4 regions of the Pseudomonas sp. GNP014 genome follow, and region 1 is predicted to be linked to each of the others. Evidence: riboswitches for the same ligand, from Rfam matches in the RefSeq annotation. Region 1 holds a riboswitch; each other region holds the start of a gene.
The links. A riboswitch is a leader RNA that binds a small molecule or an ion and turns the genes downstream of it on or off. The one in region 1 is predicted to bind cobalamin.

Region 1 (7,249 bases):
TGATGCGTCCGTCGAGTTCCGGCAAGGCAATGTGCATCGCCAGATCGCGCGGGCCCAGCCCCTGCTCGCTGTCGCGCCAGCCGGGCTCGTTGTCCTGGGCGCAGATGGCCTGAATCACCGCAATGTTGCGGCGAAACGGCCGCAGGTGCGGGGCTTCCGGGCTGGACTGGGCGAAACCGGTGGTATTGAGAATGACCCCTGCCTCGACTTCATCCAGCCAATCCTCGACCACGCTCAGGCAGCCCGGCTCTTTCAGACTGGCGACGGCGATCGGCAGCGGATTGAGCCCCGCTGCCTGCAAGCGCTGGCAGAACACGTCGATGAACGCGGTGTTGGCCGCCTGCAAATGCGAGCGATAAAACAACACCGCCGCCACCGGGCATTCCGGCAGCCAGTCGGCTTGCCAGTCAGCCAGTGCGGCGCTGGTTTTGTCCGGGTGATAAATCGCCGTGCGCGGCAAGGCTTGCGGCTCGCCCCACGGGTAATCACGGGCGAGCCAGCGGTTGGCCAGGCAATGAAAGAAATCCAGCGCATTGCCCAGGCCACCCTGACGCAGGAATTGCCAGAGGCGGTCGCGATCTTCGGCGGGCACGGTGCTCAGGTCACTGAGCTCCGGGTCGGGGCGATCATCGCCCGGTACCAGAATCACCTGCACGCCGCGCTCCGACAGCTCGACCAGCCGCTCGACGCCGTAGCGCCAATAAGCGATGCCGCCGTGCAGCGAGATCAGAATCACCTTGGCGTGGCGTAACACCTCGTCGACGTACAGATCGACCGACGCGTGATTCTGCACCTGCATCGGGTTGGCCAGACGCAGGCTCGGGTAATCCTCGGGCAATTGCTGCGCGGCTTCGGCGAGCAGCGCCAGGCTGGAATCGCCGCTGCACAGGATCACCAGCTCGGCGGGGGTTTGGCCAAGGTCGGCAATGTTGTCATCCGACACGAAACCGCCGGGCTGGGTCCTGAGCAGGTGCATGGTTTAAACGCTGAGCGCGGCGCGCAGTTGCGCTTCGAGTTGTGCGGCGTCGAGTTCCTGACCGATCAACACCAGACGGGTGACGCGCGCTTCATCGGCGCCCCACTGACGGTCGAAATGCTTGTCGAAACGCGTGCCCACGCCTTGAATCAGCAGGCGCATTGGCTTGTTCGGAATGGCGGCGAAACCTTTGACACGCAGGATGCCGTGCTTGACCACCAGCTGCGTCAGGGCGTCGAGCAGCAGGCTTTCGTCGGCTTGCGGCAGTTCGATGGAGATCGAATCGAAGGCGTCGTGATCATGGTCATCGTGGTCGTCATCGCCTTCACCATGGTGGTGATCATGATGGCTGTGGCGGCTGTCGATGTGTTCTTCGGAACCGGCGCCGAGGCCGATCAGCACGTCCAGCGGCAGACGACCGTTGCTCGCTTCGATGATTTTCACCGCCGGCGGCAGTTCTTCGGCGACTTCAGCGCGTACACGCGCCAGATCTTCAGGGCTGGTCTGGTCGGCTTTGTTCAGAATGACGAGGTCAGCGCTGGCCAGTTGATCGGCGAACAGTTCGTGCAGCGGCGATTCATGATCGAGGTTCGGATCGAGTTTGCGCTGGGCATCGACCTGATCCGGGAACGCAGCGAAAGTGCCGGCGGCCACGGCCGGGCTGTCGACCACGGTGATCACCGCATCAACAGTGCAGGCGCTGCGGATTTCCGGCCACTGGAAAGCCTGCACCAGCGGTTTTGGCAGGGCCAGCCCGGAAGTTTCGATGAGGATATGGTCGAGATCGCCGCGACGGGCCACCAGTTCGCGCATCACCGGGAAGAACTCTTCCTGAACGGTGCAGCACAGGCAGCCATTGGCCAGTTCGTAGACCCGGCCGGTGGCTTCTTCTTCGGTGCAACCGATGGTGCATTGCTTGAGGATTTCGCCGTCGATGCCCAACTCGCCGAACTCGTTGACGATCACCGCGATACGACGGCCCTGGGCGTTGTCGAGCATGTGCCGCAGCAGCGTGGTTTTGCCCGAACCGAGGAAGCCGGTAACGATGGTGACGGGGAGTTTGGCCAGTGTTTTCATCGGTATGCCCTTTGGCAAATCGGCGGGCATACGGGACGAGAACCGGCAACGCGCATGCGCGCCGGAAGCGTTCGCCACCGGATCACCCCGCCCGGTTGTAGTGAGAATCTGTGACGAGGCAGGTCTCCTGGCTGACGGCGTTCAGGCTTGGCCTGGCATTCGCTGCGCCTTCCCGCTGGCTCTTTGATCGAGCTGGCAGTGGCGTGGCAGCGAACTTCACCGTTCACAGTTGCGGGGGCAGCCGCGGCTTTGACCGCGTTCCCTTCTTAGCTTCGGCATGTGCCGAAGAACCTCGAAAGCGCAAGGCTACGCATGGTGTGGGGATGGGTCAATGTTTGGATTGGGGGTGTATCCGTTTCTGCGGGTGTTGCTGATTAGGGTTCCGCCCTTACGGCGGGTCACTTTTTCCAGACGCCGAAAAAGTAACCAAAAAGGCTTTACCCTGACGTTCGGCCCTCGCCTAGGCTCGGGTCCCTTCGCTCCGGGATCTATCCGGGGGGCATCGCCTCCGGTTTGCTGCGCTGCACCTCCTCTCGATGTGTTTGGCTGCGCCAAACGGTCGCTACGCTCCCACCCCCGGCTAAATCCCTCCACTCAGCCTGCCGACGGGCGCTGAGATCAAAAGCGGTACTCGAGCTAACGCTCATTGTGTTGAGTGGTGAGAAGCAAGGGCTGTGTGCTGTGTGCTGTGGGCTGCCTTTGCTTTTCTGTGGGAGCTGGCTTGCCAGCGATAGCGGCCTGACAGCCGACCAAGCTCTCGCAGACTGCTCGCGATCCACCTGTAGGAGTAAGCCTGCTCGCGATGACGACCAGCCAGACGACCAACGTCTACCCGTTGACCTCAATCCCTGTGGGAGCTGGCTTGCCAGCGATGGCGGCCTGAAAGCCGACCAGGCTCTTGCAGACTGACGCCGGGGGCAGCCTTTTTGGTTATTTTTCGCTGGGCCGGCATTCCGGCGTCTGGAAAAAGTGACCCACCGTAAGGGCGGGAGCCCAATCAACAACACCCGCAGCAACGGATATGCCCATTCAATTGACTAAATTCCCCCCCACATGCTCTCCTACACAACTTGTTACGGGTGCCCTTCACAGGGTGAAACGGGAAACCGGTGAATCATGTGCTTTACTCAAAGCCATGTCAGTCCGGTGCTGCCCCCGCAACGGTAAGCGAGCGAAGTGTCAGATCCACTGTGTCCCTGCGGCATGGGAAGGTGACGCTTGCAAGTCGGCCTGACGCCAACCCCTCGTGAGCCCGGAGACCGGCCCGCAACACACAGCGCGCATTTGCGTCGCTGAACCTGACAACCCGCGGTGGGCGGGCGCTGTTCGAACCTCTGCGTGCCTGACTCGCAGGGGTTTTCATGCGCTCTATTCACCCGCTGACACTCCAGAGGGAAGCGCCATGTCGATCATCAGCAGCACCGCCAGCAACACAGACAAAATCGCCAGCACCGCCACACTGAGCCAACGCCTGATCGCGGCGTTCTTCACCTCGATCCTCGGTGCCGGCCTCGTCTACTTCGCCGGTTTTTCGCACATCGAAGCGGTGCACAACGCCGCTCACGATACCCGCCACAGCGCCGCGTTCCCGTGCCACTGAGACCTGCCGACATGATCAAGCGTATTGCGCAAACCGCAGGTTTTACCGGGCTGCTGGCCGCCCTGCTCCTGACGCTGCTGCAGAGCTTCTGGGTTTCACCACTGATTCTGCAGGCTGAAACCTTTGAAAAAGCCGAACCGGTTGTTGCGGTCCACGAACACGCTGCCGGCACCGCGGCGCACACCCACGACGCCGAAGCCTGGGAGCCGGAAGACGGCTGGCAGCGTGTGGCCTCGACCACCGGCGGCAATCTGGTGGTGGCGGTCGGTTTCGCGCTGATGCTCGCCGGTCTGTACACCCTGCGTGCACCGACCAAAACCTCGCAAGGCCTGCTCTGGGGCCTGGCCGGTTACGCCACCTTCGTCCTCGCTCCGACGCTGGGCCTGCCGCCTGAACTGCCCGGCACCGCTGCCGCCGATCTGGCCTCGCGGCAGCTGTGGTGGATCGGTACCGCCGCGTCCACGGCCGTCGGCCTCGCGCTGATCGCCTTCAGCCGTCCATGGGTGATGAAGATCCTCGGGGTAGCGATCCTTGCGGTGCCCCATGTGATTGGCGCGCCACAACCGGAAGTGCACTCCATGCTCGCCCCTGAAGCACTTGAAGCCCAGTTCAAAATCGCTTCGCAGTTGACCAACGTGGCGTTCTGGCTGGCCCTGGGCCTGATCAGCGCGTGGTTGTTCCGCCGCAAAAGCGATGGTCACTACCACTTATGATGAATGACCGCGCAGCGTCGACCTTTGTGGTCGGCCTGGGCTGCCAGCGTGGCTGCCCGGCCAGCACGCTGCGCGCGTTACTCGATCAGGCCTTGCAGGCCCATCGCATTGAACTTGAGGCAGTCAAGGCCCTGGCCAGTATCGACCTCAAGCGTGATGAACCGGGTTTGCAGGAACTTGCCGCACAACTGGCTCTGCCGTTGCTGTACTTCAGCAGCGCAGAACTGGCCGGTTATCAGCAACGGCTCAGTCACCACTCGCAAATCGCCTACGAGCGAACCGGTTGTTACGGCGTGGCGGAAAGTGCCGCCCTGGCCCTGGCCGAACAACTGATTCAGGCCCCGGCAAAGCTGCTGATTTCCCGTCAAAAATACGCCCAGGCGACGTTGGCCTTGGCCGGCGCTGCGTAAACCCCCGATAATCCCCGCCCTCGATCATGAGCAATCTTCATCTGAAGGGTTGCTGCGGCTGTTTTCAAAGGATTCCACGATGACCGTCTACTTCATCGGCGCCGGCCCCGGCGACCCGGAATTGATCACCGTCAAAGGCCAGCGGCTGATCCGTCGCTGCCCGGTGATCATCTATGCAGGCTCGCTGGTCCCGGCGGCGGTGCTGGAGGGGCATCAGGCGGAGACCGTGGTCAACAGCGCCGAATTGCATCTGGAGCAGATCATTGAGTTGATCAAGGTCGCCCATGCCAACGGTCAGGATGTGGCGCGCGTGCATTCGGGCGATCCGAGCCTGTACGGCGCGATCGGCGAGCAAATTCGCCATCTGCGCGAGCTGAACATTCCGTTCGAGATCATCCCCGGCGTGACGGCAACAGCGGCGTGTGCGGCGTTGTTAGGCGCCGAACTCACCCTGCCGGATGTGTCGCAGAGCGTGATTCTGACCCGTTATGCCGACAAAACCGCGATGCCGGCGGGCGAAGAACTCGCCAGTCTGGCGCAGCATGGCGCGACCATGGCGATTCATCTGGGGGTCAATCATCTGGAGAAAATCCTCGTGGAGCTGCGGCCGCACTACGGCGCGGATTGCCCGATTGCGGTGATTCACCGGGCGACGTGGCCGGATCAGGACTGGGTGGTGGGGACGCTGGCGGATATTGCCGGGAAGGTTGCAGCCAAAGGATTTCGGCGTACGGCGCTGATTCTGGTTGGACGGGTGTTAGGCAGTGAGGTGTTTAGCGAGTCATCGTTGTATCGCGCGGGGCATGCGCACCTGTACAGGCCCTGAATCATATGGGATTGGGTACAACCTGTGGCGAGGGGATTTATCCCCGATGAACTGCGCAGCAGTTCCTTTTCTGGGGCTGCTTCGCAACCCATCGGGGATAAATCCCCTCACCACACAATAAACAGGCACTCATTAATCAAGTGCATAAAAAAACGGCGCTCACGGGGCGCCGTTTTTCATGTCCGCAGTGAACACCTTAATTAGTAGTAGGCGTTTTCTTTCTGCGTGTGGTCGGTCACGTCGCGAACACCTTTCAGCTCGGGAATGCGCTCAAGCAAGGTGCGCTCGATGCCTTCCTTGAGGGTGACGTCCGCCTGGCCACAGCCCTGGCAACCGCCGCCAAACTGCAGCACGGCAATGCCATCCTCAACCACATCGATCAGGCTGACCTGACCGCCGTGGCTGGCCAGCCCCGGGTTGATTTCGGTCTGCAGGTAGTAGTTGATCCGCTCGTTGACCGGACTGTCGGCGTTGACCATCGGCACTTTGGCGTTCGGCGCCTTGATGGTCAGCTGGCCGCCCATGCGGTCGGTGGCGTAGTCGACAACGGCGTCGTCGAGAAACGCTTCGCTGAACGAATCAATGTAAGCGGTGAAGCTTTTCAGCCCCAGCGCGGTGTCTTCGGGTTTTTCTTCGCCCGGCTTGCAATAGGCAATGCAGGTTTCGGCGTACTGGGTGCCAGGCTGGGTGATGAAGACGCGGATGCCGATGCCCGGGGTGTTCTGCTTGGACAGCAGATCAGCCAGGTAATCGTGGGCGGCGTCGGTAATGGTAATAGCGGTCATGGAAACTCCTCGCAGGCTTGGGCGCAGTTTACGCCAATCGTTGCGCCGGACAAAGTCCTAGTATTTTTGTCGGGAAAGATTCTCGACCGGCTCGTCGTCCACTCGCGCCTTGAGCCAGCGATAACTGCGTTTTTCCACCCATTCGTAGCTCAGCCACGAACCGACGCCGATGGCCAGTACACAGACGCCAAACATCAAATACGGGTTGATACCGTAGCGCTGCGCGAGGAAACCACCGGCCGACAGCACCAGCACATGCATCAGGTACACCGAATAGGAGCAGTCGCCGAGCAGCTTGAGCACTCGGCTGCGCTCGACATAACGCTCCAGCGCCATGCACGACAGCACCAGCACCGCGCTCGGCACGCCCCAGTTCAATAGCCTTGGCGCCGGCGCGAGGTGATAAATGGCCAGCAACGCCGCGCCGATTCCCAGCAACGGCAGCCACAGGCCGGCACCGATCCAGCCACGGCGGTAGAGCATGCCGATGGCGATCCCCAGCAAAAACTCATAGACGATATCCGAGCGATAGAACGCGCTGATCCAGCCAAACCCGGTCCACGCCTGACTGACCGCGAACAGCAACGCCGCGACCACCAGCAGCCGCACTTCCAGGCGAAACAGCAGAGCCCAGGCGAACAGCACGTAGAAGAGCATTTCGTAATTGAGCGTCCAGCCGACATTGAGCGTTGGATAAATGCCGTAGCCACCGGGATTTTCGGTCGGGATGAAGAGCAGCGACAGGAGCAGATGGTTTCAGTCCAGCGACTGATCCGGCAACAGCGGTTGAGCGAACACCACCAGCAACGCCATCAGCAACGTGTACAGCCAATACGCCGGGACGATGCGAAACAGCCGGTAC
Region 2 (7,249 bases), 690 kb from region 1:
ATGACGGTGAGCCCGGTCAAACGCCGCGCCAGTTGCACCAGCATTGAACCGACGCCACCCGCTGCGCCGGTGATCAGCAGGCTTTGGCCCTGCCCCGCGCCCTCGGCGACACCGAGCCGATCGAACAGCAATTCCCAGGCGGTAATCGAGGTCAATGGCAACGCTGCAGCATCGGCGGCACTCAACGAGCGCGGCTTGTGCCCGACAATCCGCTCGTCCACCAGATGCCGTTCGCTGTAGCTGCCGGTGCGGGCAATCGAGCCGGCATAGAACACTTCATCGCCGGGCTGAAACAGCGTCACGTCGGCGCCGATTGCACGGACAACACCGACGGCGTCCCAGCCAAGGATTTTCGGTTCCTTGGTGAAAGTGCCGGCGCGGACTTTGGTATCGACCGGGTTGACCGCCACTGCGCGCACTTCCACCAGCAGGTCTCGCGGGCCAGGCGTGGGCTCGGGGATGTCGGTGTCCTGCAACGATTGCGGATCTTCGATGGGCAAGGCGTGTTGGGTAAAGGTGATGGCTTTCATGGGATCTCTGATTCTGAAGGGCTGTGGCAGTCACTGGCCGCCATCTTCGGCTTCCCTCGGGCAAAGAAAAACCGGCAGAATGCGCCAACACTTTCACTGCAGGCGTGAAAATGATCCGCATCGACGATCTCGGTTTATTCACCCGCAGCGCCGCGCTGGGCAGTTTTACCGCTGCTGCGCTGGAGGCTGATTTACTGCCCGGCCAGGTCGCTGCCGCGATCAAGCGGCTGGAACGCGAACTGGATGTGCGCCTGTTCGCCCGCACCACCCGCAGCCTGCGCCTGACCGCCGAAGGCGAGCAGTACTTGCCCACCGCCCACGCGGTGCTCGAAGCCCTCAAGCAGGGCGAGGACAATTTGCGGGGGGAAAACGCCACCTTGCGCGGCGTGTTGCAAGTCACCGCGCCGTCGGATCTGGGGCGCAATATCCTGCTGCCGTGGCTGACGCAGTTCCGCCGCCAGCACCCGGAGCTGACCTTGCGATTGGTGCTGTCGGATCAGATGGTCGATCTGTTTCGCGACCCGGTGGACGTGGCGATTCGTTATGGCGCCAACGTGGATGCCAACTACGTAGCGCTGCCGCTGGCACCGTGGAACCGGCGGGTGCTGGTCGCCTCGCCTGAATACGTGCAACGCCACGGCCAGCCGCAGACCCCGGATGAACTGCTGGATCATCAGTGCCTGCTCTATTTGCAGACTGGCCGGGTCTACGACAAATGGAACCTGGGCAATCAGACCGTGCAAGTCTCGGGGCCGCTGTTCAGCGACGACGCCGACGTGGTGCGGCGCTGGGCGCTGGACGGCGAAGGGATCGCCTACAAATCCTGGCTGGATGTCAGCGCCGACATCGCATCAGGTCGCCTGCTTGTATTGCTGCCGGAGCAACCCGGCGAGACCTCGCCGTTGAGCCTGGTATGCCCGCATCGCAAGCAGATTACCCCGGCCGTGTCACAGCTCTATACGTGGCTGAGCGGCCAGTTCGCGGCGCTGAAACCGATGTGAGCAGAAGTCCCGCCAGAAGTTGACGAACGCTGTTGCGAGTGTTCAGATGCGGGCCTGTTTCAGGTGCCCCCTGCCGCCGTGCTTGGGGTGAAACGGGAAACCGGTACGTTCATTGCGAACAAGTCCGGTGCTGCCCCCGCAACGGTAGGCGCGTGATGCTTTCGACAGACCACTGTGGCCAGACGGCCATGGGAAGGTGAAAGCCTCGATACGCGCGAGCCCGGAGACCGGCCTGAAATGCGTTTGGCAAAATCCTGCGGTGGGCGGGCATGGGCCGGTATTGGCTGTGCGCGATGCCTTCTCCTGCATGCTCTTCTGCGAAGATCCTTTTCGAGAAGACAATGATTCGACCTTTCAACACTTCTGCACCAACCCTGCTGTTCGGCTGCCTGCTCAGCCCTTTGCTGCTGGCCGACGACAAGCCACTGCAACTCGATCAGCAAATCGTTTCCGCGCCGTCAGTGGAATCCACCACCGTCGCCGACATGGCGCAGTACGGCAGCAAAATCGAGAGGGTTTCCCGCGAACAAATCGAACGTGCCGGCCCCGGCGCCGATGTCAGCCGCGTCCTGCAGATGTTCATTCCCGGCCTGTACGTGGCGCCGAAAAACGGCCCGTTCGACTACGGCACCTATTCGTTGCTCGGCGGCCGTAACGACGACACGCTGATCCTGCTCGACGGTGTGCGCCTGAACAATCGTCTGTACGGCGGCCTGTACCTGGACACCCTGCCGGCCAACGCCATCGAACGCATCGAAGTGCTCAAGGGCGGGCAAAGCCTGCTGTTCGGCACCCAGGCGGTCTCGGGGGTGATAAACATCGTCACCCGCAGCCCGCAATCGCGCAAAGCCGCCGGCGAAGTGAATCTGGGCGTGGACAGCTTTGGCGGCACGACCGAAGACGTCCGGGTCGAAAACATCTTCAGCAACGGTTTCGGCGAACTGGGTTTGCTCGCCTATGCCAGCCACAACGTCTCCGACGGTTACCAGCCGTACCGCAACCGCGACATGAAGAACGTCAGCGAGAAAAACCGTGCCTACGAAGTCACCACCTTCGGCGGCAAGGCGATTCAATCGTTCGCCGATGACGCGCGGCTGGAACTGTTCTATCAGTACGCCGACGCCAACCTCGATTTCGCCCGCCCGCTGAACAACCACAACACCACCAACGACCGTGTGCAGCAGATCGCCACGGCGACCTTCGAACAGACCGTCAACGAGCGCGTGAGCTACTTCGTCAAAGGCCACATCAACGACTGGGACACCCGCTACACCCGCGTCAACAACGTGGATGGCGGCGGTACCAAGGTCATCAACCACAACGACTACTGGGGCTTCACCGATTGGGGCGTACAGGCCGAAGGCAAGGCGCAATTGCCCGGCGGCCATGTCCTGGTGTTCGGCACCGACAACCAGTGGTTCAAGGGTCAGGACGATGTGCTGGTGATCGACAACGACAAGGCCGAAGCCCACGCGATCTACACGCAGTTGCGCCCGCAAATCGCCGCCCTGCCCGACTGGCACCCGAGCCTCGGCATTCGTCACGAAGCCATGAGCGGCGGCGATGGCGCCACGGTCGGCATGCTCACCTCACTGTACGACCTCAACGATAACTGGGCCGTGCGCGGTCAGTACGGCAGCGCCTACAAACTGCCGAATGCCGAGCAGCTGTTCGTCAACGAGCCGGGCGACGAGATCGGCAACCGCAACCTCAAGCCGGAGAAAAGCCGCAACGCCGAACTCGGTGTCGACTACCAGGGCTTTCTGCTCGAGCGCGAATTCAGCGCCAGCGTCAGCCTGTTCAAACGCAAGATCGACGACCTGATCACCCTCGACGGCATGCAGTGGGTCAACGGTGAGGGGCAGATCCGCATGCGCGGTTTCGAGGCCGACGCGAAACTGGCGCTCACCCAGCGATGGAGCCTGCAAGCGGACCTGACGCGCAATCTCACCGAGTCGCGCAGCGGCGTGAGCATCAACGACATCCCGGGATTCTTCGCCCGCTCAAGGGTGGGTTATGAGTCGGAAAATCGTATGTGGGGGGCCGGGGGTGCGATCCGCTACATACGCGATATCAAGAGTTCGAAGCAGGTGCAGTACGGCAACTATTCGGTGGTCGATGCCGATGCTTATCGCTACCTCGACCACGCGCATCAGCACCGTGTAAGCCTGCTGATGGAAAACCTGTTCGACCGCGATTACGTCACCAGCCGTTCGAACAATGTCGATAATCTCGGCCGGCCGTTCACCTCTGAAATTCGCTACACGTACCGCTTCTGATGAGTGAAATCACCAAGGTCGACGGCGTCGATACTCATCCGGACTGGTCGCAAGTGCCCGATCACGCGCGCCATGTGTTCCTCTGCACCGGCCCGCGCTGTACTCAGCGCGGCGCCTTGCAGTTATGGAAAACCCTGCGCCGGCATCTGCTGGCGCACGATCGCATCGAGACACCGGGCGGCGTGTTACTGACCCGCACTCATTGCCAGTTTCCGTGCAATCTCGGACCGATCGTAACGGTGTATCCGGAACGCTGCTGGTACGGCGTGCACAACCGGCAGGAGGTGCAGCGCCTGGTCGAGGAGCATCTGCTGGGCGGTGAAGTAGTCGAGGATTTGCTGATCCGGGGGCGCGCATGAAGCTCTTGTGGTGTGCACTGGGCGCCCTGTTCTGCTCATCGGCGGCTATGGCTGACAACGTGCGCAACTGCGGCGAGCACTGGCAGGTTTCCGCTTCGCCGCCCGCGCGCATCGTCGCGCTGAATCAGCACGCAGCTGACCTCGTGCTGGCGCTTGATGCCGGATCATCGCTGGTGGGCGTCGCGTATCTGGACGACACCGATGCCGGCCAGCGCCCAACCGCGTATTTCGGCGTGCCAGTGATCGCACGTCAGTACCCATCCAGCGAAGTGTTGTACGCGCAACAGCCGGATCTGGTGATCGGTGGGTTCGCCACAGCCTTCGGTGACGGCGTCACTTCACGCTCGGCGCTGGCGCGCAACGGCATCGGTTCCTACCTGCTGGAATCGGCGTGCAACGGGCATTCGCTGGATTACTTCGGGCATGTGCGCAATGACCTGCTGAACCTCGGCGCGTTGCTGCACAAACAACCGAAAGCCAAGGCACTGCTGGCCGCGATGGAGGCCGACCTCGCCAATGCCCGAGCCTTGGCCGGCACGCAGAAACCGCTGTCAGTGTTTTACCTGGACAGCGAAGTCAAAGGCCTCGACAGCGAAGGACGGCGCGGTTTCGTCAGCACATTGCTGGACGCTGCGGGCGCGAAAAACCTGTTCGCCGAGATCAATCAATACCGGGTCACCGTGAGCCGCGAAACCCTGCTGGTCAGCGACCCGGACGTGATTCTGCTGGCCGATGCCGACTGGTCGCCCGCCAGCCGCAAGCGCTACCTGTTGACCCACGACCCGGTGCTGTCGCAACTGCGTGCGGTGCGCGAAAACCGCCTGATCGTTATCCCCTTCACCCAGCTGTTGCCCACCTTAGCCAGCGGTCGCGTGGCACTCGAACTGGCCCGACAACTCAAAGCCCTGCAAAAAAATAAATGAACCCGCCACCGCACCGGTCACCTAACCCTAAGACCATCAGGAGGTAGCCAATGCAAATCGAAACCGTGTGGATCGTACTGGCGGCAGTTCTTCTGCTCATCGAACTTTGGGCCATCAACCGGGTGCGCAAAAGCGAGGGAAAATCCAGCAACAAAGGCGTGTGGATCGTGCTGATCGTGTTTGTGCCGTTGTTCGGCCTGATTGCCTGGGCGCTGGCGGGGCCGAAACAAATCACTCAGCGGTCGGCATCTTAGTCTTCTGCTGATCAGTTGCCGGGCAAGGACAAACTCGAAGAACCCGGCGTGCAAATGCAAGCCATGAAGACCTGTTGCAGGAAGGACGTGGCAGCTTAAGGCCTTGCGAATAAAGGAAGCCCGGCATCAGTCGGGCTTTTTTGTGGTCGCCAGGCACGCCTTCGTCGGGATGTAGTACCGTGTGCCGGTCAACAACAGGGAGGTTGATATGGCTGACAGGACAGGCAAGCGCGTGGTGGTGGTCGGCGCGGGTATTGTGGGCGCGTCGCTGGCGTATCACCTTGCGCGCAAGGGTGCACAGGTGACGCTGGTCGAGGCCGCAGAACTCGCCTCGGGGGTCACGGCGCGCTCGTTCGCCTGGGTCAATACGGCCCATGCCGGGAACGATCCGATCGCCCGATTGCGTGGCGCGGCCATCGAAGACTATCGCCGGCTGGAAGCGGAGCTGCCTGAATTGCAGATACGCTGGTCAGGGGCATTGTCCTGGGGTACCGGCGCCGAGGACGAGCCCTCTTCGCCGACATGGCTGTCACGCGCCGAGATCCTCGAACGTGAGCCGAACTTGCGCCACCCTCCACGCCAAGCATCATATAACGCCGAAGAAGGCGCCCTCGATGCGGTACAGACCACCCGCGCATTGGTTGTCGGGGCACAGGCCCACGGCGCAACAGTGTTCACGCAGACACGCGTAAGCGGCTTCACCTTCAGCGGCGCAGACGTTACGGGCATTGAGACGACGGCGGGGCCCTTCGCTGCTGACGTAATCGTTCTGGCAGCCGGAACGGGCACCGTGCAGCTGGCAGAGATGCTCGACGTTTCATTGCCGATAGACGCCTCCCCGGCCATTTTCATCCGCTTCAAGACTCAAGCGGATCGGTTGAACGGCATCATCTCCAGCCCCAAGATGGAAGTGCGGCAAGATGCAGACGGGGCGTTGTTGGCAGCGGAAGACTACCTGGGAAATGCCCCGCACAATCAACCGGACGAGATCGCGCGGCGAACCGCACAAGTCATTCAACACGAACTGCACGGGGTAACCTCCATTGAACCGCAAAGCGCTTACGTCGGCTTGCGGCCCGTGCCTGTCGACGGCGTCCCCATTGTCGGCTATCTACCGACGGTGGGCGGAGTGTATGTTTGCGCGATGCATCCCGGTGTGACCCTGGCGGCGATCGTCGGGCGCCTCGCCAGTGAAGAGATTGTCAGCGGCATTGCCTCAGTCGACCTTGGCAACTGCCGCCCCGGCCGATTCTGATGGGCGCGGCAGTCCAATTGTCCAGGCATTCATTTTCAGCTTTCAGCATTCGCAACTCGAAACGGAAGTCATCAGCACTACACGTCCCCCACACAAGGAGCGTTCAACCATCATGGAAGCAACCATCACCTACCGCACCGCCACGGCTGACGATGCCCTGGCGATGTGCGAACTGGGCCAACTGCTCAACGCCGTGCACCACGCCGCCCGCCCGGACATTTACGCGGCTGCGACCGAAGATTTCTCTCGCGACTTGCCGCACTGGTCCGGCGTTTTCGAGAAGCCGGGCCAGGTCGTGTGGCTCGCCAGCGCGGGCGACCGGGCCGTGGCGTTCATTACCGCCAGCCTGTCGGCCAGCGTCGGGCCGTTAATGCAGCCGCAGAATGTCGTGCGCATCGGCTCCGTGTGTGTCGCCGAACGGTTCTGGGGTAAAGGCATTGGCCGCGCACTGATCCAGCGCATCAAGGACTGGGCCCTTGCGCACGATGCGCAGGACTTGCGCCTGACGGTCTGGCCGTTCAATGAACGGGCGGCGCGGATGTACGCGGAGTTTGGTTTCGAGCGCCGTGCGGTAGAAATGGGTATGCGCTTGTCATGACACGTCAACAGCGAATCGTCTCGATTGTCCTCGGACTGCTGGTTTTCTAC
Region 3 (7,249 bases), on a different contig from region 1:
GCGCGTACGGTCAACGCCACCAGACGCGCGGGATGTAACTTGAGACGTCGTCGAGTTCGCCACCGCCCAACCCGCACGCTCGAAGCGTCGTTTCATGGCCCGCGTCGCGTCGAGGGCGCTCTTGCTGAACGATAAACAGCGCCCAGCGCACGGCGACGATCAACGAACAGCGCGGCGAACACACATCGCTGCCATTTTCCAGCGCCCCGATTCGGTCGCAGCGCGAGCCGCGCAGTTGCTCCAGTTGCCGCAGGTCTGGCGGCTTGGCCGGATCGCCGACGCGCTTGCGCGCCTCTTCCCAGTCGTCGCTGCGCGGCTTTCGCTACGGCTCGACATGTTCGCCAGAGCTGCGCATGCCGAGGGCGCCGTACGGCGCCGAAGTCTTCGACGGCCGCGCGCACCAGGAAACGCGTGGCGAGCAGCATAGCGGGGCACGGCGATTGGCCGGCGCGGTCGCCCCGTGGCTCCGCCGCCGCCGCCCGCCCCGCATTGAAACATTGCTCGATGCGCCCGGCGGAATTTGCCGAACGCCGCCGGCGGTGCCAGCGTTCAGTTCGCCCAGCGGCGCATCCAGCGCCACGGCGGCGACACTCAACAACGCCACGCTCATTGACTCACTCCCGGTTGGAACGGCGAGTTCGTCAGCGACGCGCCTGCGCCACCCCTTCGAGGACCAGCGTCGGTACCAGATGATGTCCCTGACCGCCAGACGCGACACCGCCCAGCGGCTGGCCCCCAGCCAGCAGATCCCAGCGGATCGGCCAGGCCTGCGGTACGAACAGCGACACCAGCCATGCCCAGGCCCTTCAGCACAAGCAGCAGCCACAGGTTCTGGATCACGGACGACGAGGCCATCCATCCCGGCGATGTGCAGCAACCGGAGGTCGCGATCTGGTCCATCAGCGCCTGTATCGCCTCGGCGCAGTACGTTGATGCCTTCGACCTGAGCTTCATGAAGACTTCATCGCTGCGCTTGGCCAGGGCTTCGGCAGGTGCGGTACGTTTCTTCCACGTTTGCTCGATCTGCCCCACGCAAGGTGGTCACTGATGCGGTCGAGCGCCACGGCTCGTCGGACCGACGCTCGGCGCCCTGATGGGCGACCTCCAATCGTTCGGCGCAACAGCTCCAGTACGACCGTGCCACCAGTAAAGTGGCGCCGTGTCGCAGCGTTCGGCGATCGCTCGATCAGCGCTTCACGCTCGCCTTCGTTGAGATGCATTCAGTTCATGGCCTCTTCAGCGGCTCAGCTCCACGTGAACAGTTGCTTACGAACGCGGTCCCTGTCGAACAGCTTCGCGAAGGCGGCGTCACGATCAGCGCCGAACGGATGCGGCGGTCGCGCAGCAGGTCGAACAGAAGGAAGTAGAAGTGCACGTCGAAGCCGTCATCCCGCCTCGCGATAGAGCACTCGGCCCGCGTCCCGCCGTTCGGCTCAGCCACCGGCGATCGGTGTCGCGTCGTCGTCGAGCGATGATGATAGGTGTCGCCGCGCGACGAACCTTCCGGCCAGTTCCACCGCTTGCAGCACCAGTCCCGCCGGAGCATTACGTCACCACGTCGCCGCGCAGCAGCCAGCAGTTCGGCACGGCGGCCTTCGACATCGTCGGATCAGCAGGATCGGCATGCCGCCGCATTTCGGCGAGCAACGGCTGACCGCATGGTGCGCGGATCACATCAGCGTGCCATCTTCAACGACCTCATCTGGTGCCGGTTCCAGGTAACCACAGCGGTGCGGCTGTCGGCCTCGGCAATTGCGTGGCCGGGTGCGGCGAGACTTTGAACTCAGGCGCCCATCGCCGCAACAGGTGTCGAGGCTGGCGCCGTAGGATGGCGGACCAGCTTCGTCGGCGACGGCGATGCGCACGCCTTCGAGCAATGGTTCGGCGGTGATCGCTCAGCGCCAGCAATTCCCACGGCAGATGACAGCGCTACCTCGCAACTGCTGGCCAAATGCTTCGCACACATCAGAACACGGTCCAGGTCATTGGTCGCTGGCCTGCACCAGGTCAAGGTGCCGGCTCGGCAACTCGGTCCCGTTTCGCGGGAAAGCACGCCGTACCAGCGCCAGGCCTTCGGTAGAGGCTGCCTTCGAGCAATTGCACATAACGCAGGAGTTGCGACACCAGTTCGGCCAGCACGCAGCAACAGTAGATACAGTTGATACTTGGCCAGGCCCAGCGCAGCGCGCCGAAGGTCTGCGCCGTTGCGCAGTTTCGTCGATCACGCCAAGTACAACGATGCCGCGCGGTCGGCGCTTGATGGCGTGCCGTTGGATAAGTTTAGTCGCACCTTCGATCAGATCAATCGGCCTCGGCAAGGCTTCCACAGCGGAAGCGCAACTGTCCCTCTCGCCCGACCATCCACATGTCCAGTTGATCACCGGCGCACCATGACACACTGAGAATCATGGGATCAAGAAGTCCCAGGCCGCACTTGAAGACGCGCGCCTTGCGCCTGGTACGATGCAGAACGCGCGGCGCAGCAGTGACGGTTGGTCTTTGCCTGACCCGGAGCCGCGCAGCGATCGACGCCGCCGGGCAGTGACATGGCTCGTTCGAAGTTCGACGCCTTTCTGCGCTTTGATGCCGCCCTCGAAGGCATGTTTGACATGCCCATTTCGGTGACGTGTCACCCATGATCATTTGCTCACCACTGGCTCGGCGAGGTGACCACATGCTGCGTTCTGGCGGACACGCCCTGCAGTTCGCTCAGTACCCGATCGAGGTCGAGGTTGGCCGTGCTTGAGGGCGATGTTCGATTCATCCGCCGCGCCACCAGGCCGATCAACGGATCGCGCAACGGCTGGCGAACCTTCCAGCACCGCTTCGGCGGCACGATATCACGCTGACGATAGGTTTCCATGAAGACCCTCGCCCGTGCGCGTGAAAGCCCGCCACTTGCTCAGGAAGCGGCGAAAAACATCTTCGCAGTACTATTTCGCCCTGATGAACTGCGCCACGCCGCACTGCATGCCATCGCCCATCAGCAGCATGCCGAACGCCGAACTGCTTTTGCCTTGCCGTTTGCCGGTCAGCAGGCCGGCGCCCAGACCGCGCTTCATCAGGCGCCGAGCGATCAGCTCGTCGATCACAGCTTCGCTGCATGCGCGCCAGATGACGTTCATCACCTCAGGGAATTCGTGGTGGGGGAGCTTCCCGTTCAGGCTGAATACGGCGCAGGCGCGGATGACGGCGAAAGGCCTGGCATCGCCACGTCGATGCGCTCGATGGATCAGGCCGGTCTCCGGGCTCATGAGCAGCGATGCGCCTCGCTCACGCCTTCCCGCTCTGTGGAGGCAGTGGCTCAGAGGCGCAGCTTGCTCATTGCCGTTCCGGGGCAGCACGGGATTATGATGAGCTCTTCGCACGAAGACAGATTCACCGGCTTCCCTGTTGGCTCTGTGGACGGGGTCACAAGCACCTGGAACGACCACGAAGGGTTAAAAGATTGGGGTGGAGCATACAATTAAAGGGGACATGGATCGAATGACTGATGATGGATCTCTGACACCAATATGTGCACACTGATACAAGTGGTATCGAAGAGCCATGCTTTCCCCGGAAAAGCCATCGCCGACGATCGATGATGACAATCCAGAGGCATGATCATCAGCGACCCGCGCCCTGGAATCCTGGCCCGTGCTTGAACACTCGTTCGACTGTCTCGACCGTTCCGACGCCATCACGGACAGCGAGCACGCCTTACTCGAGCGTGACGGAGACACCGATCTTCGAGTTGCTCAGCGAGCAGCCTTCGATAGCGACATCATTTTGCTGGCCGCACCCCCAGCCGGCGAACGGCAGCAGGATCGCAGCGCCAACACCGTCGCCGATCTGTTTATAGCGGGACTAACGGTCGCCTTCATCACTGCCACGCGGCGCTGACCACGGGTCGACAACCTCGACCTGGTCGCCCAGGCCCTGCAGGACATTGCCAGCGACGCCAGACGCATCGGCTTCGCCGTGATCTGCGCGGCTTCGGCTCCCTGTTCGTCGCCCCGCAGAAGGCCGGCGCCGGCGCCAGCCCCTGAAGAGTGCAGGAGGCATGGTCGACGATCTACAACGCAGAACCTTCACCTCGCGTCGCCTCGTACTTGCCAGCGCCTACCGGAAGCTGCGCAGCGAAGCCAGCGAGTTCTGGCCCAGGGCGTCGCCGTGCTGTTCAAGGGCCCATGACTACCTCCAGTTGAACCATCGAGCGCGTCAGCTCCTCTATGATTCAGAATGCGTTCATCAGGAGGTCGGTAATCACGAGACCCGACTCGCTTTCGTCATCGCCCTGGCCGGAGGGCTCACCGCCCTGCGGTGAATCCTGTCACCTGCGAGTCTTCCGACGGCACCGGCCCCATCACCGGAACTACCCCGACCGAACAAGCCCTGATCCCGACAGTGAACATCGCTCCGGCGGTCAGCTGGCCCGCCGGCGGCAAACAGTCCCGCTGCAGGCCGGCGCCCAGTGGCCGCGTTGCCGAAGGCCTCGATGATCCCGCGCTGGCTTTACGTGCCCAGATGGTGACGTGCTGGTCGCCGAAGCCGACGCCGGCCGAAGCCGGACGACAGCGGCGGCGTCGTTGGCTGGGTCATGAAGAAGGTCATGGGCAAGGCCGGTGCCGGCATTGCCGAGCCGAACCAGCGTGTCACCCTGCTGCGCAATGCCGATCACGACGGCGTAGCGGAGACCCGCACAGTATTCCAGAAGAACCTGATTCGCCGTTCGGCGCATGACACTGATGGGCGATGAGCCTGTATGCGCGACACGATCGCCTGCTGCGCTCCGCTACGAAGTACCGGCGCGACCAAGATCGACGCCGGCCCGATCAAGGTCGCCGATCTTCCAGGCGGCACGCTGAATCACCGCTGGACCAAAGACGTCATCGCCGCGAGGCACAGCGAGCTGTACATCACCATCGGCTCGAACAGCAACGTCGGCGAGAACGGTCTGGATCGGCGGCGCAGCGGTGGAGTCGATCGCGCCACTGGCCGTCGCGGATCTTCGCCTCGGGCATCCGCAGCCCCAACGGCCTGGCCTCGAGACCCACGCCAGCAGGCGCACTGCGACGGCGGTGACAGCGTGCGCCGAAGTGGGTCGCGACCTGGCGTGCGAGCATCACTTCGGTCAAGGGCATTCGTTGCTATGGCTCGCCATTCAGCTGTTGCAGGGCGGCGTGTCGATGGCGCGTGAAACCGCCGGAAGCCTTGATCGTGGCCGGGCCGTCGCCCCCGACTATGCCGGTCCACCCCGCGCGCGCCCGCCTTCGCTGGGTCTGACGTTCACCAGGCGATCGCCTGCCGCGCAGCCAGAGGAGAGCACATTCATGGGCAACACGTCATGGACTCACAAGCCGCACAGTGGCTGTCGAGTGATTTTTGTCCCGTTCAGCGCAGGCAGACAACAGAACCTCAGGTGATGTCTGACCAGAGCTCCTCGACGAGGTCAGAATACGCTCAGGTTCGCCCGGTGGGCGTCGTGATCGACCAGCGGGACCTGCTCGTGGCTCGATGATCGGCGACGAATCTGGCGACTCGTTCGCCAAATCATTGCCTGAACCAAAGCGGCTGAGTGGCCTGCTCAGCGATGACAGCGTCATCTTCGACGTCGCTGTTGATTGACTGCTATCGCCGCCAGCTCTCCTGCATTGGATTGTGAGTCATTGAACTCACAGGTACGCGCCAGGTGCTCCAGTTGCAACACGCTGGCGCTCAGATACGCTTTTCTGCCGATACGCCTTCGACCAGCTGTCCAGCTTCACCGTACCACGGTTGCCGCATGCACGAAGCGCCCTCCGACGTGGATGCACATGGTTCACCTGGGAACACCATGGTCGGCGGAGGTAGGGTCACCGTATAACCTGCTGCCGAACGTCGGCGCTCATCACGATCATCTCTCGCGTGGAACGCGGCTTGATGCCGCCGCATCACGGTCAACGAAGCCGGTCGGACCACTGCAATCGGTACCGTGGTCTGCGGCCGCGATCACGTGGATTCCAGCCCAGGGCGCCGAACGGCGCGTCTTCACGGCGAGGTGGCTGGGAGGAGTCCCGAACACTGCACACGCACCACAGGCGCGGGCGATGATCTGCGACTGGCGCACGCCCTGACCGCGCTACGCCAGAAGGAGATTGAGAGCAAGGCAGGCCAACATGGTGGTCGAGCGAACATCCTGATCTGGCTGCGCTTTCTGCCAATGGACCAAAAACAAAAGTACCGCCTAGACACGCAGGCGGTTGCTGCCATGATATGATACAGATTCTGGCCTATGCAACAAACTTCGATTGAGACTTCACTCACCTTGTGAGTCTCAGTCTCTCGGCTGGCGCGTTGGTCGCCACGGACGTGGCGGCGACGGAGCTGCTCGGCGTGGACCACGTCGGAGCCATCGCCGGCGCGCTTGGCTTCGATGAAGTTGCTTTCCCTCCTGTCGCCCAGGCTGTCGATGCGAACACCACCACTGCAACGACTGCTGGAGTGGATCAACTCGTTGTCACCCAGTCGATCCCGGCGTGACTGGCACGACCGCGACGACCGTTGATGGCGAAGGACGGCAGTGGCCGGCTCAAGGTTGCTCGCGGAACCAGCGGGCATGCACGTTGATCATTCATCGACCACGGCGGGTTCATCCGGCTTCTTCGCCAAACAGATGGCCAAATAAAAACCACTCCGATGGGAGCCGCTTAGGAGAGTGCACCAGAAACAGTAACGGTACCGAATAGGGACGTCCCACATTTCGATGCTGTCGGCCGACCAGCAGCTCATACAGCTTCTTGAAGTTCAACAGCTCTTTCAGTGTTCCAGCTCTTCCTCGTAAATGCGGCGAAGACTCGGCAAGTGGCAGATTTCCAGGTTCTGAGGCTCTTCTGAACTGGAGAATGACAGCGCAACTGGAACGACGTGAGTTTTGGGTAGAAAGGCACAAGAGGTGCAAACAATTTAGCATGGCACACGACCAGTCGCTGATCGTTGTAAAAAAGCGACTATCCGCTTCATGACCTCATTTGCAGATTCGATCGACCTTTTGTGACCTTCTCGGTTTCTCATTTACATCTAAGCGCTTCAGCCCGTGAACCGATACACAGCCTGCCAACCGTGCAGGAAAGCAGATTTTCTAGCGCCTGAATATGGCGGAACCACTGCGAGCCGCAGGTTTCAGCGGTTTTGGCTCACCCCCGGTTTCTTCAAAGGATGACATCAGCTCGTCGGCCTGCCAAAGACCTGATCAAGTTGTTCGGGGCCATCAAGGCGGTGCCGCTGA
Region 4 (7,249 bases), 980 kb from region 1:
TTACACAGAGGCCACTAACGGTTCCTTGAGAACTGTTCAGTCAGCATGAAACCGATTCAGCTGCCCCTAGGTGTGCGTCTGCGTGACGACGCCACCTTCATCAACTACTACCCAGGCGCCAATGCCGCTGCACTCGGCTATGTCGAGCGCCTATGCGAAGCCGACGCCGGCTGGACAGAAAGCCTGATCTACCTGTGGGGCAAACACGGCGTAGGGCGTACGCATCTGTTGCAGGCGGCCTGCCTGCGTTTCGAGCAGATGGGCGAGCCGGCGGTGTACCTGCCACTGGCCGAGTTGATGGATCGCGGCGTTGAAATCCTCGACAACCTGGAGCAGTACGAACTGGTTTGCCTGGATGATCTGCAGGTGATCGCCGGCAAGGCTGACTGGGAAGAGGCGATGTTTCATCTGTTCAACCGCTTGCGTGACAGCGGACGGCGCCTGCTGATCGCCGCGTCTACTTCGCCGCGTGAGTTGCCCGTCAAACTGGCGGACTTGAAATCGCGCCTGACCCTGGCGTTGATTTTCCAGATGCGTCCTCTTTCCGATGAAGACAAATTGCGTGCGCTGCAATTGCGCGCATCCCGTCGCGGTCTGCACCTGACCGATGAGGTCGGTCATTTTATTTTGACGCGCGGTACTCGCAGCATGAGTGCATTGTTCGATCTGCTCGAACAACTCGATCAGGCCTCTTTGCAGGCCCAGCGCAAGCTGACTATTCCTTTCCTCAAAGAAACCCTGGGCTGGTAGCCAAACCCGCTGAAACTGCGGCTTGCAGCGGGTTTTGCCATATTTCAGGCGTCAGAAAATCCGCTTTCCTGCACGGTTGGCAGGCTGCGTATCGGTTCAAATGGGCTTAAGCGCTTAGATGTAAACGAGAAACCGAGAAGTCACAAAAAGGTCGATTGAATTTGCAAATGAGGTCGATAGCGGGCATAGTCTCGGCTTCTTTACAACTATCAGCCACGGTCGTGCCCATGCTAAATCGCTTCGCACCCCTCGTGCCTCTCGCACTCGTCACCCTGTTGTTCGGTTGCGCTGCTCATTCTCCAGTTCAAGAGCAGCCTCAACAGGTTAAAAATTCTGCCACTGCCCAGTCTTCCGTTATTTACCAGGAAGAGCTGGACACCGAAAAAGAGCTGTCGGACTTCAACAAGAAGCCGTATGAGCTGCCTGTTCTGGCCGACAGCATTCTCGAACGCGGCATGTCCCTGATCGGTACCCGTTACCGTTTCGGCGGCACCTCTGAAGCCGGTTTCGATTGCAGCGGTTTCATCGGCTATCTGTTCCGCGAAGAAGCCGGCATGAACCTGCCGCGCTCCACTCGCGAAATGATCAACGTGGATGCCCCGCTGGTTTCGCGCAGTAACCTCGAGCCGGGCGATCTGCTGTTCTTCGCCACCAACGGTCGTCGCGGTCGTGTGAGTCACGCCGGGATCTACCTGGGTGACAACCAGTTCATTCACTCCAGCAGTCGTTGCAGCGGCGGTGTTCGCATCGACAGCCTGGGTGACAGCTACTGGAGCAAAACCTTCATTGAAGCCAAGCGCGCCCTGGCGATGGCTCCGACCGTGGTCACCGCTCGCAAGTAATTCCCCGTTGTCGCCACGTCCGTGGCGACCAAAACGGCGCCGGCAGCCGAGTAGACCCAGACTTTACAAGGTGAAGTTAAAGTCTTACTTGAAGTTTGTCGTATAGCCGCTAGAATCCTGTATCTATATTGATGGCAAACCGCCTGCGTGCTCCGCAGGCGGTTTTGTTTTCTGTCCATCCGGCAGAGAAAGCCGCAGCCAGATCAGGATGTTCTGCTTATGACGATGTCGGCCCGCCTTGCTTTGATCTTCTGCGCAGCGCTGCTCAGCGCCTGCGCCAGTCGCACACCACCGCCCGCGCCTGTGGTGCGCGCCCCGGTAGTGTTCGGACCCTCCCAGTCATTCTCGCCCGCTGCTGAAGACGTGCTGTTTCGCGCCCTGGGCCTGGTTGGCACGCCTTATCGCTGGGGCGGCAATACACCAGACTCCGGGTTTGATTGCAGTGGTCTGATCGGTTTCGTCTACCGTGATGCGGCGGGTATCAGCTTGCCGCGTTCCACGCGAGAGATGATCGTGATGCAGGCGCCGAATGTCGGCAAGGAAGGCTTGCAGACCGGTGACCTGATCTTCTTTGCCACCAATGGCGGTTCGCAGGTCAGTCATGCGGGGATTTATGTCGGGGAAGGGCGCTTCGTGCATGCGCCGGCAACCGGCGGTACGGTGAAGCTGGACAGCCTGTCGAAGGCGTATTGGCAGAAAGCGTATCTGAGTGCCAAGCGCGTGTTGCAACCTGAGCACCTGGCGCGTAACCCTTAGTTCAATGACTCACAATCCAATGCAGGAGTGAGCCTGCTCGCGATAGCAGTCAATCAACAGTGATGTTGAAGATGACGCTGTCATCGCGAGCAGGCTCACTCCTGCAGTTGTTTTGGTTCAGGCAAAAGTTATTTGGCGAACGATACTCGCCACACTTTGTTGCCCACATCATCGGCCACCAGCAAGTCCCCTTGCTGGTCGATCACCACGCCCACCGGGCGACCTAGCGCATTCTCATCCTTGTCGAGGAAACCGGTCAGCACATCCACCGGTGTTCCGTTCGGTTTGCCTGCGCTGAACGGGACAAAAATCACTTTATAGCCACTGTGCGGCTTGCGGTTCCATGAGCCGTGCTGCCCAATGAACGCGCCTTCCTTGAACTGCGCCGGCAGGCTATTGCCCTCGGCGAACGTCAGACCCAGCGAAGCGGTGTGCGGGCCTACGGCATAGTCCGGGGCGATGGCCTTGGCCACCAGATCAAGGTTTTGCGGTTTCACGCGCTCATCCACATGCTGCCCGTAATAGCTGAATGGCCAGCCATAGAAACCACCGTCCTTGACCGAAGTGATGTAGTCCGGCACCAGGTCGCTACCGATTTCGTCACGCTCGTTGACTGCCGTCCACAGTGCGCCTGTGGTGGGTTCCCAGGCCAGGCCGTTGGGGTTGCGGATGCCCGAGGCGAAGATCCGGTGATTGCCAGTGGCGCGATCCACCTCCCAGATCGCTGCGCGTCCTTCTTCTTTATCCAGACCGTTTTCGCCGACGTTGCTGTTCGAGCCGACGGTGACGTACAGCTTGCTGCCGTCCTTGCTGGCGATGACGTTTTTGGTCCAGTGGTGATTCAGCGTGCCGCCCGGAAGATCGGTGACCTTGATCGGCTGCGTCTTGATCTCGGTCGCGCCGGGTTCGTAGTGAAAGCGCAGCAGGCGATCGGTGTCGGCGACATACAGGTCATTGCCCACCAGTGTCATGCCGAACGGCGAGTTGAGGTTTTGCAAAAATACTGTGCGGGTCTCCGCTACGCCGTCGTGATCGGCATCGCGCAGCAGGGTGATACGGTTCGGGCTCGGCACGCCGGCACCGGCCTTGCCCATGACTTTTTTCATGACCCAGCCACGAATGCCGCTGCTGTCGTCCGGTTTCGGCGGGGCGTTGGTTTCCGCTACCAGCACGTCACCATTGGGTAGTACGTAAAGCCAGCGCGGATGATCGAGGCCTTCGGCAAACGCGGCCACTTGGGTGCCGGCCGCAGCGGTTGGTTTGCCGCCGGCGGGCCAGCCGACTGCCGGAGCGATGTTCACTGTCGGGATCAGGGTCTTGTTCGGTTCGGGCAGTTTCGGTGACGGGCCGGTGCCGTCGGAGACTTGCAGGCTAGAGGATTCACCGCAGGCGGTGAGCCCTCCGGCGAGGGCGATGACGAAAGCGAGTCGGGTTTTGCGCATTACTGATCTTCCCTATGAATGCATTCCTAATCATAGAGGAGCTGACGCGCCCGATGGTTCAACCGCTTAGCCACGGGCCTCTTTGAACAGCACGGCGATGCCCGGGTGATAGTTGCCGGCTTCGCTGCGCAGTTTTCGGTAGGCGTAAGGGAAGTACCAGGCGACCGCGCAGGTGTGTTCCTTTTGCAGATCGTCGACCATGTCCTGCAATTCTTCAGGGCTGGCGCTGTGCTGGGCCTTTTGCGGGGCGACGAACAGGCAGCCAAGCCGCAGATCACTGGCGTAGCTGATGCGTTTGGCGTCGCTGGTAATGTCCTGCAGGGCCTGGGTCAGGTTGAGGTTGTTGACCCGTGGCCAGCGCTGCGTGGCCTGAATGAAGGCGCGGTCGTCAGTCCCGGCGATAAACAGATCGGCGCGGGCGTTGCGCTCGCCATCCTCGTTCTGTTTGCGGGTGGGCGTCTGGCTGAGGGTCACCAGTTCGGCCATCCAGGCTGCCGCCGAGAGCAATCCGAGATTGGCGTTCTCGTCATGCCAGTAAGGCGTGTCGCTGTCGCCGCGCACGGCGTTGTAACGGTCGATACAGTCAAACCAGCGTTCAAGCACCGGGCGCAGGAATTCCAGGCGCGGGTTGCTGATGATCATGCCTTGCATCGTCATCATCCTTATTGTTGTGATGGGCTTTTCCGGGAAAAGCATGGCTCTTTGATATCACTTGTATCAGTGTGGCACAAGATTGGCGTCAGATAATTGATCGACGGCAGTTATTCGACCGATGTCCCCCTCTTTAATTGACGCTCCACCCCCAACCCTCTAACCTTCGCGGCTTGTTTCAGGTGCTCTGTGACACCCCGTCGACAGAGTGAAACAGGGAAGCCGGTGAGGGTTGTCTTCGCGCGAAGAGCCACCACAATCCCGGCGCTGCCCCCGCAACGGTAAATGAGTAAAAGCTGCGCCTTGAGCCACTGCCTCGACAGAAGCGGGAAGGCGCGCAGCCAGGCGCATCGCCGCTCATGAGCCCGGAGACCGGCCTGATCCATCCAGCGGCATCACGGTGGGCGATGCCAGGCTTTTTGCCGTCTATTCTTGTGCCTGCCCGCCGTTATTCAGCCTCAACGGAGAGCTCCCCCATGACTGATTCCCCCGAGCGTGATGAACGCCATCTGGCGCGCATGCAGCGCAAAAAAGCCGTGATCGACGAGCGCATCGCCAACTCGCCCGATGAGTGCGGTCTGGTGCTGGTGCTGACCGGCAACGGCAAAGGCAAAAGCAGTTCGGCGTTCGGCATGCTTGCCCGCGCGATGGGCCACGGCATGCAGTGCGGCGTGGTGCAGTTCATCAAGGGCCGTAACAGCACCGGCGAAGAGCTGTTTTTCCGCCGCTTCCCGGAGCAAGTGCGCTTTCATGTGATGGGCGAGGGTTTCACCTGGGAAACCCAGGATCGTCAGCGCGATATCGCCGCCGCCGAAGCGGCGTGGGAAGTGTCCCGCGAGCTGTTGCGCGATCCGTCGATCGGCCTGGTGGTGCTGGATGAATTGAACATCGCCCTCAAGCACGGCTACCTCGACCTCGATCGGGTACTGAGCGACTTGCAGGCGCGTCCGCCGATGCAGCACGTGGTCGTCACCGGCCGCGCAGCCAAGCCGGAAATGATCGAGATGGGTGACACCGTCACCGAAATGGGCATGCTCAAACATGCCTTCCAGGCCGGCATCAAAGCGCAGAAAGGCGTCGAACTTTGAATCAGCCACGTCACTGCCCGGCGGTGTTGATCGCTGCGCCGGCCTCCGGTCAGGGCAAGACTACCGTCACCGCTGCGCTGGCGCGTTTGCATCGCAATCAGGGGCGCAAGGTGCGCGTCTTCAAGTGCGGCCCGGACTTTCTCGATCCGATGATTCTCGAGCGCGCCAGCGGTGCGCCGGTGTATCAACTGGACATGTGGATGGTCGGCGAGCAGGACAGTCGGCGTTTGCTGTGGGAAGCGGCCGCCGAGGCCGATCTGATCCTGATCGAAGGTGTGATGGGCCTGTTCGACGGCACGCCATCAAGCGCCGATCTGGCGCGGCATTTCGGCGTGCCGGTACTTGGCGTGATCGACGGCACCGCGATGGCGCAGACTTTCGGTGCGTTGGCGCTGGGCCTGGCGAAGTATCAACCGGATCTACCGTTCGCTGGCGTGCTGGCCAACCGCGTCGGCACCTTGCGTCACGCGCAATTGCTCGAAGGCAGCCTCACTGAAGGCCTGCGCTGGTACGGCGCGCTTTCCCGCGAAACCGGAATCGAGTTGCCGAGCCGGCACCTCGGTCTGGTGCAGGCCAGTGAGCTCAATGACCTGGATCTGCGTCTCGACGCGGCCGCCGAAGCATTGGCCAGCAGTTGCGAGGTAGCGCTGCCACCGGCCGTGGAATTTGCCGCGCCTGAAGTCATCACCGCCGAACCATTGCTCGAAGGCGTGCGCATTGCCGTCGCCCGCGATGAAGCCTTTGCCTTTATCTACGGCGCCAGCCTCGACCTGTTGCGGGCGATGGGCGCCGAGTTGAGTTTTTTCTCGCCGATCCGCGACACGCAATTGCCCGAGGCCGACAGCCTGTATCTGCCTGGCGGTTACCCGGAACTGCACCACGCGGCGTTGTCGCAAAACACCGCAATGCTCGACGCGATCCGCGCGCACCATGCGGCCGGCAAGCCGTTGCTCGCCGAATGTGGCGGCATGCTCTATCTGCTTGATTCGTTGACCGATGTCGAAGGCCGCCGTGCCGAACTGCTCGGGCTGCTGCGCGGTGATGCGGTGATGCAAAAACGTCTGGCGGCACTGGCGCTGCAAGCGGTGGACCTGCCGGAAGGTTCGTTGCGCGGCCACACCTATCATCATTCGCTGACCACCACTGAGCTGACACCGATTGCCCGTGGCTTGAGCCCGAATGGCGGACGCGGGGCCGAGGCGGTTTATCGCGAGGGGCGGATGACGGCTTCGTATGTGCACTTTTATTTTCCGTCGAATCCTGCTGCGATTGCCGCATTGTTTGCGCCAGATCGTGACGCCGCCTTCGCGAGCAAGCTCGCTCCCACAGGGGATCGCGTTTCTTGAGCAAGCACCCCGTCCAATGTGGGAGCGAGCTTGCTCGCGAAGAGGCCATGACCGACAACGCATTTACCGAGGCCGAGCGCCAAGCCGTCTATCGAGCCATCGCCGAACGCCGCGACATGCGTCACTTCACCGGTGGCACGGTCGAACCGGAGCTGTTGCGCCGTCTATTGGAGGCTGCCCATCAGGCGCCGAGCGTCGGTCTGATGCAGCCGTGGCGCTTCATCCGCATCAGTGATCGCACCTTGCGCGGGCAGATCCAGAACCTCGTGGAAGAAGAACGCATCCGCACTGCCGAAGCCCTTGGCGAGCGCAGCGATGAGTTCATGAAGCTCAAGGTCGAAGGCATCAACGACTGCGCCGAGGTGTTGGTCGCG

Region 2: it holds a riboswitch for cobalamin, as region 1 does, so the genes downstream of both, ACXX9E_RS21415 (TonB-dependent receptor plug domain-containing protein) here and ACXX9E_RS18195 (CbtB domain-containing protein) in region 1, are expected to answer to the same signal.
Region 3: it holds a riboswitch for cobalamin, as region 1 does, so the genes downstream of both, ACXX9E_RS29815 (cob(I)yrinic acid a,c-diamide adenosyltransferase) here and ACXX9E_RS18195 (CbtB domain-containing protein) in region 1, are expected to answer to the same signal.
Region 4: it holds a riboswitch for cobalamin, as region 1 does, so the genes downstream of both, cobO (cob(I)yrinic acid a,c-diamide adenosyltransferase) here and ACXX9E_RS18195 (CbtB domain-containing protein) in region 1, are expected to answer to the same signal.

The regions. Positions count from the first base shown of each region.
Region 1 is NZ_JBTGUS010000001.1:4,060,959-4,068,207, reverse strand. Features, by position in the region: gene cobN (cobaltochelatase subunit CobN) at 1-976, opposite strand, end outside; gene cobW (cobalamin biosynthesis protein CobW) at 980-2,053, opposite strand; cobalamin riboswitch at 2,154-2,363, opposite strand; cobalamin riboswitch at 3,114-3,335, shown strand; gene ACXX9E_RS18195 (CbtB domain-containing protein) at 3,456-3,653, shown strand; gene ACXX9E_RS18190 (CbtA family protein) at 3,665-4,366, shown strand; gene ACXX9E_RS18185 (cobalamin biosynthesis protein) at 4,363-4,776, shown strand; gene cobM (precorrin-4 C(11)-methyltransferase) at 4,856-5,602, shown strand; gene nfuA (Fe-S biogenesis protein NfuA) at 5,803-6,387, opposite strand; partial or broken gene ACXX9E_RS18170 (acyltransferase family protein) at 6,445-7,249, opposite strand, start outside.
Region 2 is NZ_JBTGUS010000001.1:4,753,898-4,761,146, forward strand. Features, by position in the region: gene ACXX9E_RS21405 (zinc-binding alcohol dehydrogenase family protein) at 1-530, opposite strand, end outside; gene ACXX9E_RS21410 (LysR family transcriptional regulator) at 641-1,531, shown strand; cobalamin riboswitch at 1,576-1,781, shown strand; gene ACXX9E_RS21415 (TonB-dependent receptor plug domain-containing protein) at 1,873-3,810, shown strand; gene ACXX9E_RS21420 ((2Fe-2S) ferredoxin domain-containing protein) at 3,810-4,169, shown strand; gene ACXX9E_RS21425 (ABC transporter substrate-binding protein) at 4,166-5,092, shown strand; gene ACXX9E_RS21430 (PLD nuclease N-terminal domain-containing protein) at 5,143-5,346, shown strand; gene ACXX9E_RS21435 (NAD(P)/FAD-dependent oxidoreductase) at 5,555-6,601, shown strand; gene ACXX9E_RS21440 (GNAT family N-acetyltransferase) at 6,714-7,199, shown strand; gene ACXX9E_RS21445 (hypothetical protein) at 7,196-7,249, shown strand, end outside.
Region 3 is NZ_JBTGUS010000019.1:30,655-37,903, reverse strand. Features, by position in the region: partial or broken gene ACXX9E_RS29835 (hypothetical protein) at 1-96, opposite strand, end outside; gene ACXX9E_RS29830 (hypothetical protein) at 642-788, opposite strand; gene ACXX9E_RS29825 (hypothetical protein) at 794-1,048, shown strand; gene ACXX9E_RS29820 (hypothetical protein) at 1,546-1,674, opposite strand; partial or broken gene ACXX9E_RS29815 (cob(I)yrinic acid a,c-diamide adenosyltransferase) at 2,559-3,105, opposite strand; cobalamin riboswitch at 3,219-3,441, opposite strand; gene ACXX9E_RS29810 (hypothetical protein) at 3,640-3,885, shown strand; gene ACXX9E_RS29805 (hypothetical protein) at 4,583-4,741, shown strand; partial or broken gene ACXX9E_RS29800 (peptidase P60) at 6,366-6,536, opposite strand.
Region 4 is NZ_JBTGUS010000001.1:3,083,311-3,090,559, forward strand. Features, by position in the region: gene hda (DnaA regulatory inactivator Hda) at 46-750, shown strand; gene ACXX9E_RS13895 (C40 family peptidase) at 978-1,592, shown strand; gene ACXX9E_RS13900 (C40 family peptidase) at 1,812-2,348, shown strand; gene ACXX9E_RS13905 (PQQ-dependent sugar dehydrogenase) at 2,477-3,790, opposite strand; gene ACXX9E_RS13910 (hypothetical protein) at 3,857-4,441, opposite strand; cobalamin riboswitch at 4,605-4,836, shown strand; gene cobO (cob(I)yrinic acid a,c-diamide adenosyltransferase) at 4,918-5,529, shown strand; gene ACXX9E_RS13920 (cobyrinic acid a,c-diamide synthase CobB) at 5,526-6,875, shown strand; gene bluB (5,6-dimethylbenzimidazole synthase) at 6,923-7,249, shown strand, end outside.